DNA from 2 places in the Actinoplanes sp. CA-030573 genome. Region 1 is predicted to be linked to the other one. Evidence: riboswitches for the same ligand, from Rfam matches in the RefSeq annotation. Region 1 holds a riboswitch; the other holds the start of a gene.
What was found. A riboswitch is a leader RNA that binds a small molecule or an ion and turns the genes downstream of it on or off. The one in region 1 is predicted to bind cobalamin.
Positions count from the first base shown of each region.

Region 2: it holds a riboswitch for cobalamin, as region 1 does, so the genes downstream of both, ACQP2F_RS28970 (VWA domain-containing protein) here and ACQP2F_RS32730 (acyl-CoA thioesterase) in region 1, are expected to answer to the same signal.

Region 1 covers NZ_CP192038.1:7,124,307-7,131,395, reverse strand. Annotated here, with positions in the region: gene ACQP2F_RS32740 (HoxN/HupN/NixA family nickel/cobalt transporter) at 1-379, opposite strand, end outside; gene ACQP2F_RS32735 (Fur family transcriptional regulator) at 492-980, shown strand; cobalamin riboswitch at 1,294-1,506, shown strand; gene ACQP2F_RS32730 (acyl-CoA thioesterase) at 1,639-2,130, shown strand; gene ACQP2F_RS32725 (LysE family translocator) at 2,127-2,651, shown strand; gene ACQP2F_RS32720 (hypothetical protein) at 2,691-3,026, shown strand; cobalamin riboswitch at 3,023-3,237, shown strand; gene ACQP2F_RS32715 (MerR family transcriptional regulator) at 3,279-4,139, shown strand; gene ACQP2F_RS32710 ((2Fe-2S)-binding protein) at 4,145-4,921, shown strand; gene ACQP2F_RS32705 (hypothetical protein) at 4,985-5,293, shown strand; gene ACQP2F_RS32700 (CbtB domain-containing protein) at 5,447-5,674, shown strand; gene ACQP2F_RS32695 (CbtA family protein) at 5,693-6,628, shown strand; gene metE (5-methyltetrahydropteroyltriglutamate--homocysteine S-methyltransferase) at 6,739-7,089, opposite strand, start outside.
Region 2 covers NZ_CP192038.1:6,255,719-6,262,807, reverse strand. Annotated here, with positions in the region: gene ACQP2F_RS28985 (hypothetical protein) at 1-740, shown strand, start outside; gene ACQP2F_RS28980 (VOC family protein) at 757-1,104, shown strand; gene ACQP2F_RS28975 (gluconokinase) at 1,115-2,671, shown strand; cobalamin riboswitch at 2,719-2,909, shown strand; gene ACQP2F_RS28970 (VWA domain-containing protein) at 2,916-5,303, shown strand; gene cobO (cob(I)yrinic acid a,c-diamide adenosyltransferase) at 5,303-5,902, shown strand; gene ACQP2F_RS28960 (cobyrinate a,c-diamide synthase) at 5,896-7,089, shown strand, end outside.

The sequences.
Region 1 (7,089 bases):
GGCAGAAGACGATCGTGGAGTGGCCGAGGGAGAACCAGAAGCCGACCGACAGCGGTTTGCGGCCGCCGCCGTTGTTGGTGTTGTCCTGCATCAGCTTGCGGGTGGTGTTGTCGACCGCTGCGATGTGGTCGGCGTCGAAGGCGTGCCGCAGGCCGAAGGTGTAGGCCAGGATGCCGACGCCGACGGTGAAGACGGGGTGGTCGCCGCCGAGGCTGAAGTGTTTCGGGGCGACGAAGCCGAGCAGCGTGACGAACCCGATGACGTGCAGCAGGACGATGAAGGCGCCCATGCCGGCCAGCGAGCTCCAGTCCTGCGGGGTCAGGCTCTGCCGGAATCGGGAGAAGCGGGACACGTCCACGGCCATCTGGGTATCGGTCACGTCTGTCTTCTTCCGCGAGGGTGCTCGATACCCGGACGCTAACCCGCACGGATCTACTATTGCAAGGTTGTGGCGATAGCGTGATTGTGGCAACTGGGACCGGGGAGGCGTAGTGACAGCGGAAGCAGATGCTCGGCTCAACGCGATCCGGGATCACGTCCGCGCTGGTGGCCGCCGGTGGACTTTCGCGAAGAACGCGATCGTCGGCACGCTGATGGACGCCGAGCGGCACCTGTCGCCGCGGCGGATCTACGAGACCCTGCTTCCGGCCCATCCGCAGCTGGACCACTCCACGGTCTACCGGGCGTTGCAGGTGCTCGTCGACGAGGGCGTCGTGCACAGCCTCGACCGGCGCGGCGAGGCCCGTTACGGGCTGGCCGACCGCCCGCATCATCACGTCGTCTGCGGCGACTGCGGACGCGTCGCCGAAGTTGCCGCCGCGGACGGTGTGCAGGAGTTGCTGACCATGGTCGGGTCGCGGACCGGTTTCTCCTTCGCCGGTCAGAGCCTGACCCTCACCGGCCGCTGCGCGCGGTGCTCGACAGCGTCAGCGGCCGGCGGCGGCCTGGATGGCGTACTGAACAGCGAGGGCGGTCGTTAGCACCCCGAGAGCAGGCGTAGTGCTCGCTCGGGCGGATGTGGTTGCAGGCGGGCACCGAGGTAACCGCCGCCGAGACCGCTGAGCAGGCCCAGAATCTAGTCGGGGTTGAGGTGGCCGCCGGTCGTTGCCGCGAAAACGAGATAGCCGGCCGCTCCGGCGGTCGAGGTCAGGAACGTGGAGGCGAGCACGGCCGGGGCCGGTTCGGTGATCCAGGTAAGCCGCCCACCCGCAGCATAAGAGAGGCTGGTGATGCGTGGCTGCGGTGAATGGCTGGGGTGATAAGCATCGCGTCGCCCGTCGCCGCCAGATCGCTATGCTCGGCCTCAGCGCTGGTTCACCCGATCTCCTTGGTGGGGTGTCGTAAGAGGGAACCCGGTGGGATTCCGGGACTGCCCCGCAGCGGTGAGCGGGAACGACCGCCGTCACACAGCACTGAACCCCTTCGCACGGGTTTGGGAAGCGACGGCCAGTAGGCGTTTGTTGGCTGCCCGCGAGTCCGAAGACCTGCCCGCGTCGCGTACGCCGCCCGGCGTGCGTTTGCTGTCGGCCTCGCGGGTGGGCCGGACATGTCAACGTCACCGGCGAGCCGAGACCGGGGCGCTGCCCGCTGTCTGCCTTCCGCGCGATCGTTGGTCGCGGAACGGAGCGGAAGGTAGCGATGACAGAATCTGGTCGTGCGCCGTCGGCGTCGCAACTGACCCTGTCGCAGATCATGGACCAGCACCACACCAACCTGATGGGCACGGTGCACGGCGGCCGGATCCTCAACCTCATCGACTCGGTCGCCGGGGTCGTCGCGGCCCGCCACTCCGATGGTCCCGCGGTCACCGCGGCGATGGACGAGACGTTGTTCCTGCAGGCCGTTCGGGTCGGTGACGTCGTGCACGTGCAGGCCCGGATCACCTGGGCCGGGCGCAGCTCGATGGAGGTCGCAGTCAAGGTCACCGCCGACCGGTGGGACCGGGCGGTGCCGCCAACGGTCGTGGCTACCTCCCATCTGGTGATGGTCGCGGTCGACGACGACGGCAAACCGCGTACTGTGCCGGCGCTGTTGCCGGAGACCGACGAGGACCGGCAGGCCTTCCATCAGGCGGAGATCCGCCGCCGGCACCGTCTCGCCCTGCGGGGCGCGCTGGAGGGACGGCCGTGATCTCGACGTCGGTGCTGCTGGGCTACCTGACCGCGATCGTCCTGCTGATGATCACTCCCGGTCCGGACATGATGTTCGTGATCACCAACGCCGGCCGCTACGGCGCCCGGGCCGGCATGGTCGCCGCGCTCGGTGTCGCGACCGGTAACGCTTTCGTGCGGGGATTGGTGACGAATCTGCTCAACCCGAAGATGATCCTGTTCAGCGTGGCGTTCTTGCCGCAGTTCGTACGGCCCGCCGCCGGGCAGGTGACCGGCCAGCTGATCACCCTTGGCGTCCTGTTCATCACCGTACAGCTCGCCGTGGACATCACCCTGGCCGCCACGGCGGGGCGGCTCGGCGCGCGGCTGGCCCGCGGCCGTACGGCACGGTGGCTCAACTGGGGGGGTGCGCGGCCGTTTGCGTCGCGCTCGGCGTCCGGCTGGCGTGGGGGTGATCCGATGAGTTCTCCCGAGGAGCGGACCGGCGCCACCAGGTGTGCCCCTACTCCAACGCCACCCGCGGCTGATCGCTCTGGCTAAAGTTGGCCGGTGAGCGAAACGATCATCGACGGATGCACGGTGACGGTGTGCCGAGACTGCTGTTGCGGTAACGCGCTCAAGCATCCGTCGACCGATCACGACGCTCAGCTCGACCGGCTGCGCGCCGAGATCGGCGACGGCCACCGGGTGCGGACCAGTGTGTGCTTGGACGTGTGCGAGCAGGCCAACGTCATGGTGGTCCACCCGACCGCGACAGCCCGCCGCTCGGGCGCCCGGCCGGTCTGGTTCGGACTGGTCCTCGACGACGCGATCCTCACCGACCTGCTCGGTTGGGTACACGCCGGCGGCCCGGGGCAGGCCGAGATCCCGGCGCCGCTGGAGCTGTCGGTGATTACAGCGCCTGGCCGGCAGTAAGCTGTGGGGGCAGTCGGTTCGCCCGCCCCTGGCCGGGGGTGAGCGTCGTAAGAGGGAACCCGGTGTGATTCCGGGACTGCCCCGCAGCGGTGAGTGGGAACGACCGCCGTCACAGAGCACTGGACCCGAGCTGGGTCCGGGAAGCGACGGCCAGTAGGAAGCGTGCCGGACGCCCACGAGTCCGAAGACCTGCCACTGCCCACACCCGATGCGGGTGTGGTCGTTGTCGGTGACCTCGAGGGCGGGTCGGCGGTGGATGACACCAGGGGGCTCAGCCCCGGATTACTCGCGCGGCGACTCGGCGTGGCCCCGACGACGCTGCGTACCTGGCATCAGCGCTACGGGCTCGGCCCGACCGGGCATCAGGCCGGCCGGCACCGGCGCTACACGCCGCCCGACGTGGCCGCGCTGACCGTGATGGCCCGGCTCACCGCTCGCGGCATGCCGGCCGCCGAAGCCGCCCGGATGGCGCGCCGCGAGGTCACCCCGTGGCCGGCCGAGCATCCGGTGACCGACCAGAGCACACAGTCAGCGGCGCGCGGGCTGGCCCGGGCCGCCCGCCGCCTCGACGTGCTGAGCCTGCACGAGACACTGCGGGCCGCGGTCACCGCCCACGGAGTCGTGCACACCTACCACACCCTGGCCGGGCCGGCGTACGTGTTGATCAGCCAGGGCCGCTACGCCGAGACACGAAAAGCGGTGGCCCGGCGCGTGCTCAGCCGGGCCCTGAGCGAGGTGTTCGCGGCAGTTGCACGGCCGCCGGCCGGTTCGCCGGTACGCACACTGCTGATCGCCGTGGACGCCGGCCGCGACGTCGCGGCCCTAGACGCGCTTGCCGCCGCCCTAGCCGAGCAGCAGATCGCGTCGATCCACCTCGGTGCCGGCCTTTCCCGGCAGACGCTGGCCGACGCGATCACCCGCAGCCACCCCGCAGCCGTCGTCCTGTGGAGCCACGCCCGGCACCCGGCGATGCCCGGACTGCTGGCTACGGTCGCCGACAGCCTCCCGTGGCGGCCGACCGTCATCACCGCCGGGCAAGGCTGGGATGATCAGGTCACCACCGTGACCCTGGCCGACGCCGTCGCCGCCGTAACCGGGCTGGTCATAGAGTGAGCGGCGTGCCTGCCGAACAGTACGGTGCCGGTCCGGCCCTGGAGGCCGCCGCCGGGCTCGGACCGTACTTCGCCTGGCAGCCCCGTCGCACGGCCGCCGGCTGGCGGCCCCTGGCCGATCTGCTGGAACCGGAGGTCATCGCCGAGCGAGTCACCGCTGGCCAGCAAGTGATCATGCGGATGTCCGGGCTCGGCCCCGATCAGATCGGCGAGCGGGTGGTCGCCTCGACCATCTTCCTCGGCCTGGCCGCCCGGCTGCTGTCGCCGCTGCTCGGGGCGGCCGCGCTCACGGGCGTGGTGCCCCTGGCTGATCCGGGCCGGTTGTGGTGGCGTCCGGTCGAAGGTGGCCCGGTCCCGATCGCCTACGACTCTCTCCACCGCGCCGGCGGCGACGCGGGAGGAGTGCTGACCCGTACGGCGGTCGTCGGTCTGGTCGGGCCGGTGCTGGAGGTCTTCCGGCACCGGTTCACACTGTCGCCGCAGGTGCTGTGGGGCAACGTGGCATCGGCGCTCGGCGGCGCGGCCGGCATGATCGCCGACAACGCTGGCGACCCGGCCGCCGCCGAACGCGCCGCCACGACCGTCGCCGAGATGCTGACCGTGCCGCCACTGGCCGGGATGGCGACGTTGCACCATCCGGATCCCGACCGGGACCGCTGGTTTCTGGTCCGCCGCAACTGCTGCCTGTACTACCGGATCCCCGGCGGGGGCACTTGCGGCGACTGCGTCTTGACGCCCGAGGCGGAGCGCCGTGATTACTGGGAGCGATTTCTCCAGCGGTGACGCGCTACTGTTCGGACGGCGAGCGCTGTAAGGATCGTCACGCCGGAGGGAGCGACGCTCAGGATGACCAAGCATCCTCCGCCGCCGCACGTCGAGATCGACGGTCAGGATGGCGTCGTCATCCCGGTTGAGCTGTACGAAAGCCTGCTCGCCGGGCGCCGCCGGCTTGGTGCTCGCGACGCGCGGATGCATCGGCTGTCCCGGGAGATCCATGATCTTGCGGCGCTTCTCGACCGTATCGAATGGCTCGTGACCAATCATCTCGTCTGTGCCGATCCGGACCGTTCCGAGTGTCCGGCGTGTCAGATCGCGGGGCTTGTCGCGCAGCGGCCGAAACACCGTGATGTTGACCCTGCTCGCGAGCGGACCTAGGCTCGGCTCGATGTGACGATGTAAGGAACCCGGTGCGAGTCCGGGGCGGTTGCGCCACTGTGAGGCCACGATGTGAGGTCGGGGCTGTAGTCAGATACTTCGTCGTCGCTACGCCGGTATCGATGAGGGACGCATCATCCCTGAGGAGGCTTCATGACGACTGTTCCCGTACCCGCTGCCAAACCGACCGCGACCGTCTCGCCCGAGGCGTTGTCGACTACGCGGGTCGTTCTCGTTCTCGGCATCACCGTGCTGCTCGCGCTGCTCGCGTACTATTTCATCGGCGTCGATGAGGGCATGGTCTCGGTGTTCGGCAAGTCGATGGTCGTCCACGAGTGGGTTCACGACTCGCGGCACTTCCTCGGCTTCCCCTGCCACTGATCCGGGACTGAGACACTCATGGAACTCCGCGCTATCTGGCGTGGGGCGGTCTCCGGTGCCTTCGCCGGCCTCCTCGCCTGGGTTTTCGCCTACATTTTCGCCGAGCCTCTCGTCGACAAGGCCATCGACTACGAAGAGGGCCGCGGCTCGATCCTCGACGCGCTCAACCAGGCGGCCGGCCGACCGACGTCGGCTGAGGGCCCGGAGATCTTCTCCCGCTCGATCCAGTCGACGATCGGTATCGCCACCGGCATCATCGGCTTCGCCGCCGCGATGGGCGCCCTCGTGGCGGTCGCCTACGTGGTGCTGCACGGCCGGTTCGGCGTACGCCCGCGCAACCTGATCTGGGGCATCGCCGCGTTCGGCTTCGCCGGCGTCTACCTTCTGCCGTTCGTCAGGTACCCGGCCAACCCGCCGGCGATCGGCCACGACTTCACGATCGTGCAGCGCGGCCGACTCTACCTGGCCACCGTGCTGGTGTCGCTGGTCCTGCTCGGCCTGGCGATCGTGCTGGCCCGCCGTTTGGCGCCTCGGTTCGGCTGGGTGACCGCGATCGTCGGCTCGGCGGTGGCGTTCCTGGTCGTCTACGGCGTCTACATCGGGCTGCTGCCGTCGCTGGGCAACCTGCACGCCAACGTCGACGCGACGAGCCAGTTCGGGTACGTCCGGGCGGCCACCGAGACACCACAGCCGATCGTCAACATTCTCGACACCCCGTTGACGGTGGACGGTAAGACGTTCGCGCCCGGCCAGATCGTTTACCCGGGCTTCGACGCCGACCTGCTGTGGAAGTTCCGCTGGTATTCGCTGATCAACCAGGCCATCATCTGGACGGTGCTCGCGCTGACGTTCGGCGCGCTCGTCGACCGGATGCTCGGCGTCACACGCCGACGGCCTACTACAACCTCCGCGCCGGAGCCGGACTCCGCGCCGGAGCGGCTGACGGTCGCCTGATCCCTTCGCTCGTCACCACGGCCCGGTCCGCGATGGACCGTGCCGTTGGCGTTGATGGAGCCGGGCGGCGCCGGAGGGGGGCCGGCGCCGCCCGGGGTCTCAGCTAAAGATCAGTTGCCGCGTACCACGGCGGCGGCCGCGACGAGGCGCTTGAGGGAGGCCTCGACCTCCGGGTAGCCGCGGGTCTTCAGCCCGCAGTCAGGGTTGACCCACAGCCGCCGCGCCGGGACCGCATCGACCGCGCGGCGCAGCGACGACACCACCTCGTCGTGCGACGGCACCCGCGGCGAGTGGATGTCCCACACGCCCGGCCCGACGCCTCGGCTGTAACCGATCGCGGCCAAGTCGTCCAGGACCTCCATCTTGGACCGGGACGCCTCGATGCTGGTGACGTCGGCGTCCAGGGCGTCGATGGCGGTGATGATCTCGCCGAACTCGGAATAGCACAGGTGGGTGTGGAT
Region 2 (7,089 bases), 870 kb from region 1:
GCGGCACCGGCTCGGTGCGGCTGATGCCGCCGGGCAAGGTCGAGCCAGGGGCGATCCTGATCGGCGAGCGGCGCGACGTGCTGGTGGTCGCCGATCTCGGGCAGCCGGTCGACCTGTCGGCCGACTACTCGTTCGACGAGGACGGGAAGGTGCGGCGGACGTACAGCCGGGTCTCGTCGGGGGCCGACTGGGTGTTCGTGCGCCGGGTGGCGCCGCAGGCGGAGAACGTGCGGATCGCCATGATCCGGGCCGGCCTGGGCGAGGGCATCCCGCTCGACAACTTCGGGGACGTGGTGCACGAGAAGACCAACCAGGTGCCCGAGCTGCTCGACCGGCGGCTGCCCGGCGCCACCGGGCCGTGGGAGATGCCGGGCGGCTACGACGACCTGTTCGGCTACCACGCGCAGACCGGGCTGGGCGCCTGGCAGATCAGCGGCGCCACGCCGGACGGCCGGCAGTTCACGGTGCGGACGCTGCCGCTGGAGGACACGGTCCGGGCGTTCTGGTTCCTCGGCGGGCCCGAGCCGCATTACGCGGGCCTGATGCGCGACGGCGTGGTGCGGGTGCGGCTGCCCGGCCAGCAGGGCGTGGTGGTGGCCGTGCTCAACGCGACGCTGCGCTACCGCACCCGCGGGGCCTGGATCCCGGTGAGCGACGTGGCGCTGCTGCCCGACGCCGCGACCGAGCTCGAGGTGCGGCCGCGGGGCGGCGGTGATCCGAGGACCGTGCCGTTGCCGTGACGGATAGGTTGGGGTCGTGACGATTCAGGGCCTGCGCCGGATCATCGTGTCGGTGGCGGATCTCGACCGGGCGCTCGCGCTGTATCGCGACGCGCTCGGCCTGGCCGAGAAATACCGGACGGAAGAGATCGCCATGCTCGGCGACCCGGAGGTGCTGCTGCACCGGCGGCCGCCCACCCCGGGCCGGGCCGGGGTCGCGGCGAGCTATCTGGTCGACGACGTCGACGCCGTCACCGCCGCCGCCGAGAAGGCCGGCGCCGCGGTGATCGACCCGCCGGCCGTGCAGCCGTGGGGCGAGCGGCAGGCGGTGCTCACCGATCCGGACGGGCACGTCTTCTGTCTGGTGAGCCCGGGTAACGGGTAAGAGCGTCGCCATGGACGTCGTGATCGGCATCGACACCGGTACCACCGCCACCAAGGGCATCGCGGCCACCGCCGACGGCCGGCTGCGGGCGCACACCAGCGTCCACTATCCACTCGCCGTGCCCGGCCCGGGCCGCGCCGAGCTCGACCCCCAGCACCTGATCGACGCGGCGGTCAAGGCGCTCACCGACGTGGCCGCCGCCTGCCGCGAGCAGGGTGACGCGGTGCGGGCCGTCAGCCTGAGCGCGTTCCTGCACGCCCTGGCCCCGATGGACGCCGCCGGCCGCCCGCTCGGCCCGTTGGTCACCTGGGCCGACAACCGGGCCGGCGCCCAGTGCGACGAGATCATCGCGGCCGGCCGCGACAAGGCGCTGCAGGCCCGCACCGGCACGCCCGTGCATCCGATGTCGCCGCTCACCAAGCTCGCCTGGTGGCGGGCCACCGACCCCGAGCGGCTGCGGTCGACGCCGCGGTGGGGCGGGGTCAAGGAGCTGGTGCTGACCGCCCTCGCCGACGCGCCGTTCCTGCTCGACCTGTCGGTGGCCTCGGGCACCGGCCTTTACGACATCCACTCCCGCACGTGGGATCCCGAGGCGCTCGACATCGCGGGCGCCCGGCCCGGCCAGCTGGCCGAGGTCGTGCCGACCACCACCGTCCTGAAGCTGCGCCCCTCGATCGCGTCGGCGGCCGGGCTGCCGGCCGGCACCCCACTGGTGATCGGCGCGGCCGACGGGCCGCTGGCCAACCTCGGCCTCGGCGCCACGCCGGCCGGCGTCGCGGCCGTCTCGCTCGGCACCAGCGGCGCCCTGCGCACGGTCGTCGACCGGCCCACCGCCGACGCCGCCGGGCGGCTGTTCTGCTACGCGCTGACCGAGGACCGCTGGGTCATCGGCGGTGCGGTCAACAACGCCGGCTCGGTGGTGCGCTGGGCCGGGCAGAGCTTCGCGTCCGGCTTCGAGCGCCCCGGCGCCGAGGGCGAGGACGAGGACGAGCGCGACGCCGCCCTGCTCATGGAGGCGCAGAGCGTGGCGCCGGGCAGCGACGGGCTGCTCTGCCTGCCCTACCTGCTGGGCGAGCGCGCGCCGTGGTGGCGGGCCGGCATGCGCGGCGCCTACCTCGGGCTGCGCCGCGAGCACGGCCGCGCCCACCTGGTGCGCTCGGCGGTCGAGGGCGTGTGCCAGCAGCTGGCGCTGGTCCGCGACTCGTTCGCGGCCGAGGGCTTCCCGGTCACCGAGGTGCGGGCGACCGGGGGAGCGGTCGCGTCCGAGCTGTGGGTGGGCGTGCTGGCGGCCGCCCTCGACCTGCCGGTGGCGATCGCCGGCACCCCCGAGGGCACCGCGCTCGGCGCCTGCCTGCTCGGCCTGCACGCGCTGGGCGACCTGCCCGACCTCGACCGCGCCGCCGCGCTGATCGCGATCGGCACGCCGACCCGGCCCGACCCCGAGAACGCCGCCCTCTACGCCCGCCTGCGCCCGCTGATCGAGAAGTCGGCCCTGGCCACCATGGATATCGTGCGCGAGCTCGACCGCCTGGCCCCGCCGCTGGAGACGGCCGCCCACCCGTCTTAGAGATGGTGGTCACCGCTGGTCACGTTGACGGTCCGCCCGGCGGTGCGAAAGCATGGCGGGCGAGCGGTAGCGGAGGAACCCGGTGCGATTCCGGGACGGTCCCGCCACTGTGACCGGGTAGTGACCCGTCCCGTCGTCGTGGCCCATCGCCACGGCGTTTTGTCGTCGCGGCGTTCAGCGGTGTCGGGGAGCGTCGATCCGGGAGCCAGGAACTCCGGCCGCTCGTGACGCTCATCGTCCGGGCGTGGACACCCGGGCAGAAGGGACCTCCGTGACGCCGTACCCGTTCTCGGCCGTGGTCGGGCTTGCCGACCTGCGCCTCGCGCTGTTGCTCACCGCTGTCTCGCCGGATGTCGGCGGGGTTCTGGTGCGAGGAGAGAAGGGAACGGCGAAGAGCACGGTGGTGCGTGCCCTGGCCGCGCTGCTCCCGCCGGTCACGGTGGTCCGCGGCTGCCGCTTCGCCTGCGATCCGGCGGCGCCCGACCCGGCCTGCCCGGACGGCCCGCACGCGGCGCGCCCCGACGGCCCGCATCCGGCCGGCTCCGACGGCCCGCACGCGGCCGGCTCCGACGGCCCGCACGCGGCCGGCTCCGACGGCCCGCATCCGGCCGGCTCCGACGGCCTGCACCCGGCCGGCTCCGACGTCTCGCTCTCGGCCGGTATCCCGGCGCTGTCCCGGCCGGCCGCGCTGGTCGAGCTGCCGGTGGGGGCGACCGAGGACCGGGTGGTGGGCACGCTCGACATACAGCGTGCGCTGGCCGACGGGGTCAAGGCGTATGAGCCGGGCCTGCTCGCGGCCGCGCACCGCGGCGTGCTCTACGTCGACGAGGTCAACCTGTTGCCCGATCACCTGGTCGACCTGCTGCTGGACGCGGCGGCGATGGGCCGGGCCCACGTCGAGCGGGACGGGGTGTCGGTCAAGCACGCGGCCCGGTTCCTGCTGGTCGGCACCATGAACCCGGAGGAGGGCGAGCCCCGGCCGCAACTGGTCGACCGGTTCGGCCTGGTGGTGACCGTCGGGGCGCCGCGCGAGGCCCGGGAAAGGGCCGAGGTGGTGCGGCGGCGGCTGGCGTACGAGGCCGGCCCCGGCGACTTCGCGGTGCGTTTCGCCGACGACGAGCACGCGCTGTCGCAGCGGATCGTCGCGGCCCGGGAACGGCTGCCGCGGGTCGTCCTGCCGGACGGCGAGCTCGACCGGATCGCCCGGGTCTGCCTCGCCTACGGGGTGGACGGCATGCGCGCCGACATCGTGGTGGCCCGGTGCGCGGTGGCCCTGGCCGCGTGGCACGGCCGGGAGCGGGTCACGGCCGGCGACGTGCGCGACGCCGCCCGCCTGGCCCTGCCGCACCGGCGGCGGAAGGACCCGCTCGACCCGCCCGGCACCGACGAGCAGCGGCTCGAGGAGGCGCTGGCGGAGGCCGAGGCCGAGCTCGAACGCGAACGCGAACGCGCCGATCGGGAGCGAACCGAGCGGGAGTGCGCCGAGCGGGAGGAGCGCGAGCGCGACGGCGGCCCGGACGACGACCCCGACGGTGGCGGCTCGCCGACCGGCGGTCCCGACGATGCCAGCCCCGACGGCTCGGGCGGCTCCGACAGCTCGGGCGGCTCGGGCAACTTCGGTGGCCCAGGCCGTTCTGGTGGCTGGAGCGGCTCCGGTACCCCGGGCGACATTTCGGGAAAGTCGGATTTGGGAGCCAGGAGAGGCGTGGGTGCGGCGGATGGGACCGAACACGGCGGAGCAGGACGGGGCGGGCCGGGACAGGGCGGCCTGGAGCAGAGCGGGCCGGGACAGGGCGGGCCGGGGCAGGGCGGGCCGGGACAGAGTGAGCCGGGGCAGGGCGGGCCGGGGCAGGTCGCGGTTGCGGGGAGTCCCTATCGGACCCGGACGCTCTCGATTGCCCGTCGTGGGGAGGGTGGGCATGCGGGGCGGCGGTCGCCGGCGTTCTCGCGGCGCGGGCGGGTGATCGGCTCGCGCGAGCCGCGCGGCAAGCTGGCCGGGGCGCCGCATCTGCCCGCCACCCTGCGGGCCGCGCTGCACCGCGGCGCGCGGGACGTCCGCCCCCGCGACCTGCGCGAGTCGGTGCACGTCGGCCGCGAGGCGAACCTGGTGCTGTTCGTGGTCGACGCCTCGGGGTCGATGGCCGCCCGCAAGCGGATGGCCATCGTGAAGACCGCGGTGCTGTCGCTGTTGCGGGACGCCTACCAGCGGCGGGACCGGGTCGGGATGATCACCTTCCGCGGGCACGACGCCGAGCAGGTGCTGCCGCCCACGTCCAGCCATGAGGTCGGGGTGCTGCGGCTCGCCGCCCTGCGCACGGGGGGACGCACGCCGCTGGCCGCCGGTCTGCGCCGGGCCGCCGCCACCATCGCCACCGAGCGCCGCCGGGACCCGCGTCGGCGGCCGCTGCTGATCGTGGTCACCGACGGCCGTGCCACCAGCGGGCCGGACCCGGTCACCGTGGCGCCCGCCCTGGCCGGGGTGGCCACCGTGATCGTCGACTGCGAGTCCGGCCCGGTACGCCTCGGCCTGGCCGCCCGGCTCGCCTCCGCCCTCGGCGCCGACCTGATGCCGCTCGGCCATCTCGAAGCGGCCACGGCCGGCTCCGCCACGACCATAAGGAAGGCTGCCTGATGCCGCAGGGGAAGGTCAGCGTCGTACCTCAGGACGGGTTGACCACCCGGCAGCGCCGGCGGCAGGCGGTCTTCGCGGTGCACACGGGGGACGGCAAGGGCAAGTCGACGGCGGCGTTCGGGATGGCGCTGCGGGCCTGGAGCGCGGGCTGGCCGATCGGGGTGTTCCAGTTCGTGAAGTCGGAGAAGTGGCGGGTCGGCGAGGAGTCCGCGCTCAAGGCGCTCGGCCAGGCCGGCGGCGCGCCGGTCGTCTGGCACAAGATGGGCGAGGGCTGGTCGTGGATCCAGCGGGCCGGCACCGAGCGTGACCACGCGGCCGAGGCGGCCGAGGGATGGGCCCAGATCAAACGGGACCTGGCCGCCGAGACCTACAAGTTCTACGTGCTCGACGAGTTCACGTACCCGATGAAGTGGGGTTGGGTCGACGTGGACGACGTCGTGGCGACGCTGGCGAACCGGCCGGGCACGCAGCACGTCGTGATCACCGGGCGGTACGCGGCGCCCGAGCTGCTGGCGGCGGCCGACCTCGTGACCGAGATGACCAAGGTCAAGCACCCGATGGACGCGGGACGCAAGGGACAGCAGGGCATCGAGTGGTGACGATCCCGCGGGTCGTGATCGGCGCGCCCGCCTCCGGACACGGCAAGACCACCGTGTCGACCGGCCTGCTCGCGGCGTTCGCCCGGCGCGGCGTGCCGGTGGCGCCGTTCAAGGTCGGCCCGGACTATATCGACCCGGGCTATCACGCGCTCGCGGCCGGACGGCCCGGTCGCAACCTCGACCCGGTGCTGGTCGGCGAGGACCGGATCGGCCCGCTGTTCGCGCACGGGGCGGCCGGCGCCGGGCTGGCCGTGGTCGAGGGCGTGATGGGCCTCTACGACGGGCGCACCGACGCCGGCGATACCGGCTCGACCGCCCAGGTCGCGGCGCTGCTCGACGCGCCGGTGATCCTGGTGGTGGACGCGGCCGCGCAGGGCCGGTCGATCGCCGCGCTGGTGCATGGGTTCCGCAGCTTCGGCAGCGTGCGGCTGGCCGGCGTGATCCTCAACCGGGTCGGCTCCGACCGGCACGAGGCCCTGCTGCGCGACGCGTGCGAGGAGGTGGGCACGCCGGTCCTGGGCGCGATGCGCCGCGCCGACGCGGTGGCGGCGCCGTCGCGTCACCTCGGGCTGGTGCCGGCGGCCGAGCGCCGGGCCGAGGCGCGCGCCTCGGTGGACGCGCTGGCCGCCCTGGTCGAGGCGTCGATCGACCTGGCCGAGGTGGCGGCGATCGCCCGTTCCGCGCCGCCGCTCGACGTCGAGCCCTGGGCGCCGCCGGCTGCCGGGGAGGCGGGGGAGCGGCCGGTCGTCGCGCTGGCCGGCGGCCCGGCCTTCTCCTTCTCCTACGCCGAGACGCCGGAGCTGCTGGAGGCGGCCGGCGCCGAGGTGGTCGTCGTCGATCCGCTGCACGACGAGAAGCTGCCGGCGGGAACGCGCGGCCTGGTGGTGGGTGGCGGTTTCCCCGAGGTGTACGCGGCGGAGCTGTCCGCCAACGAGCCCCTCCGCCGTGCGGTGGCCGCCCTGGCCGCGGCCGGCGGCCCGATCGTGGCCGAGTGCGCCGGGCTGTTGTGGCTGTGCCGCACGCTCGACGACGCCCCGATGTGCGGGGTCCTCGACGCGGACGCCGCCATGACGCCGACGCTGACGCTGGGTTACCGGGACGCCGTCGCGCTCTCCGACAGCCCCCTGGCCCCGGCCGGCACCCGGGTGACCGGCCACGAGTTCCACCGTACGACCGTCCACCCGCGC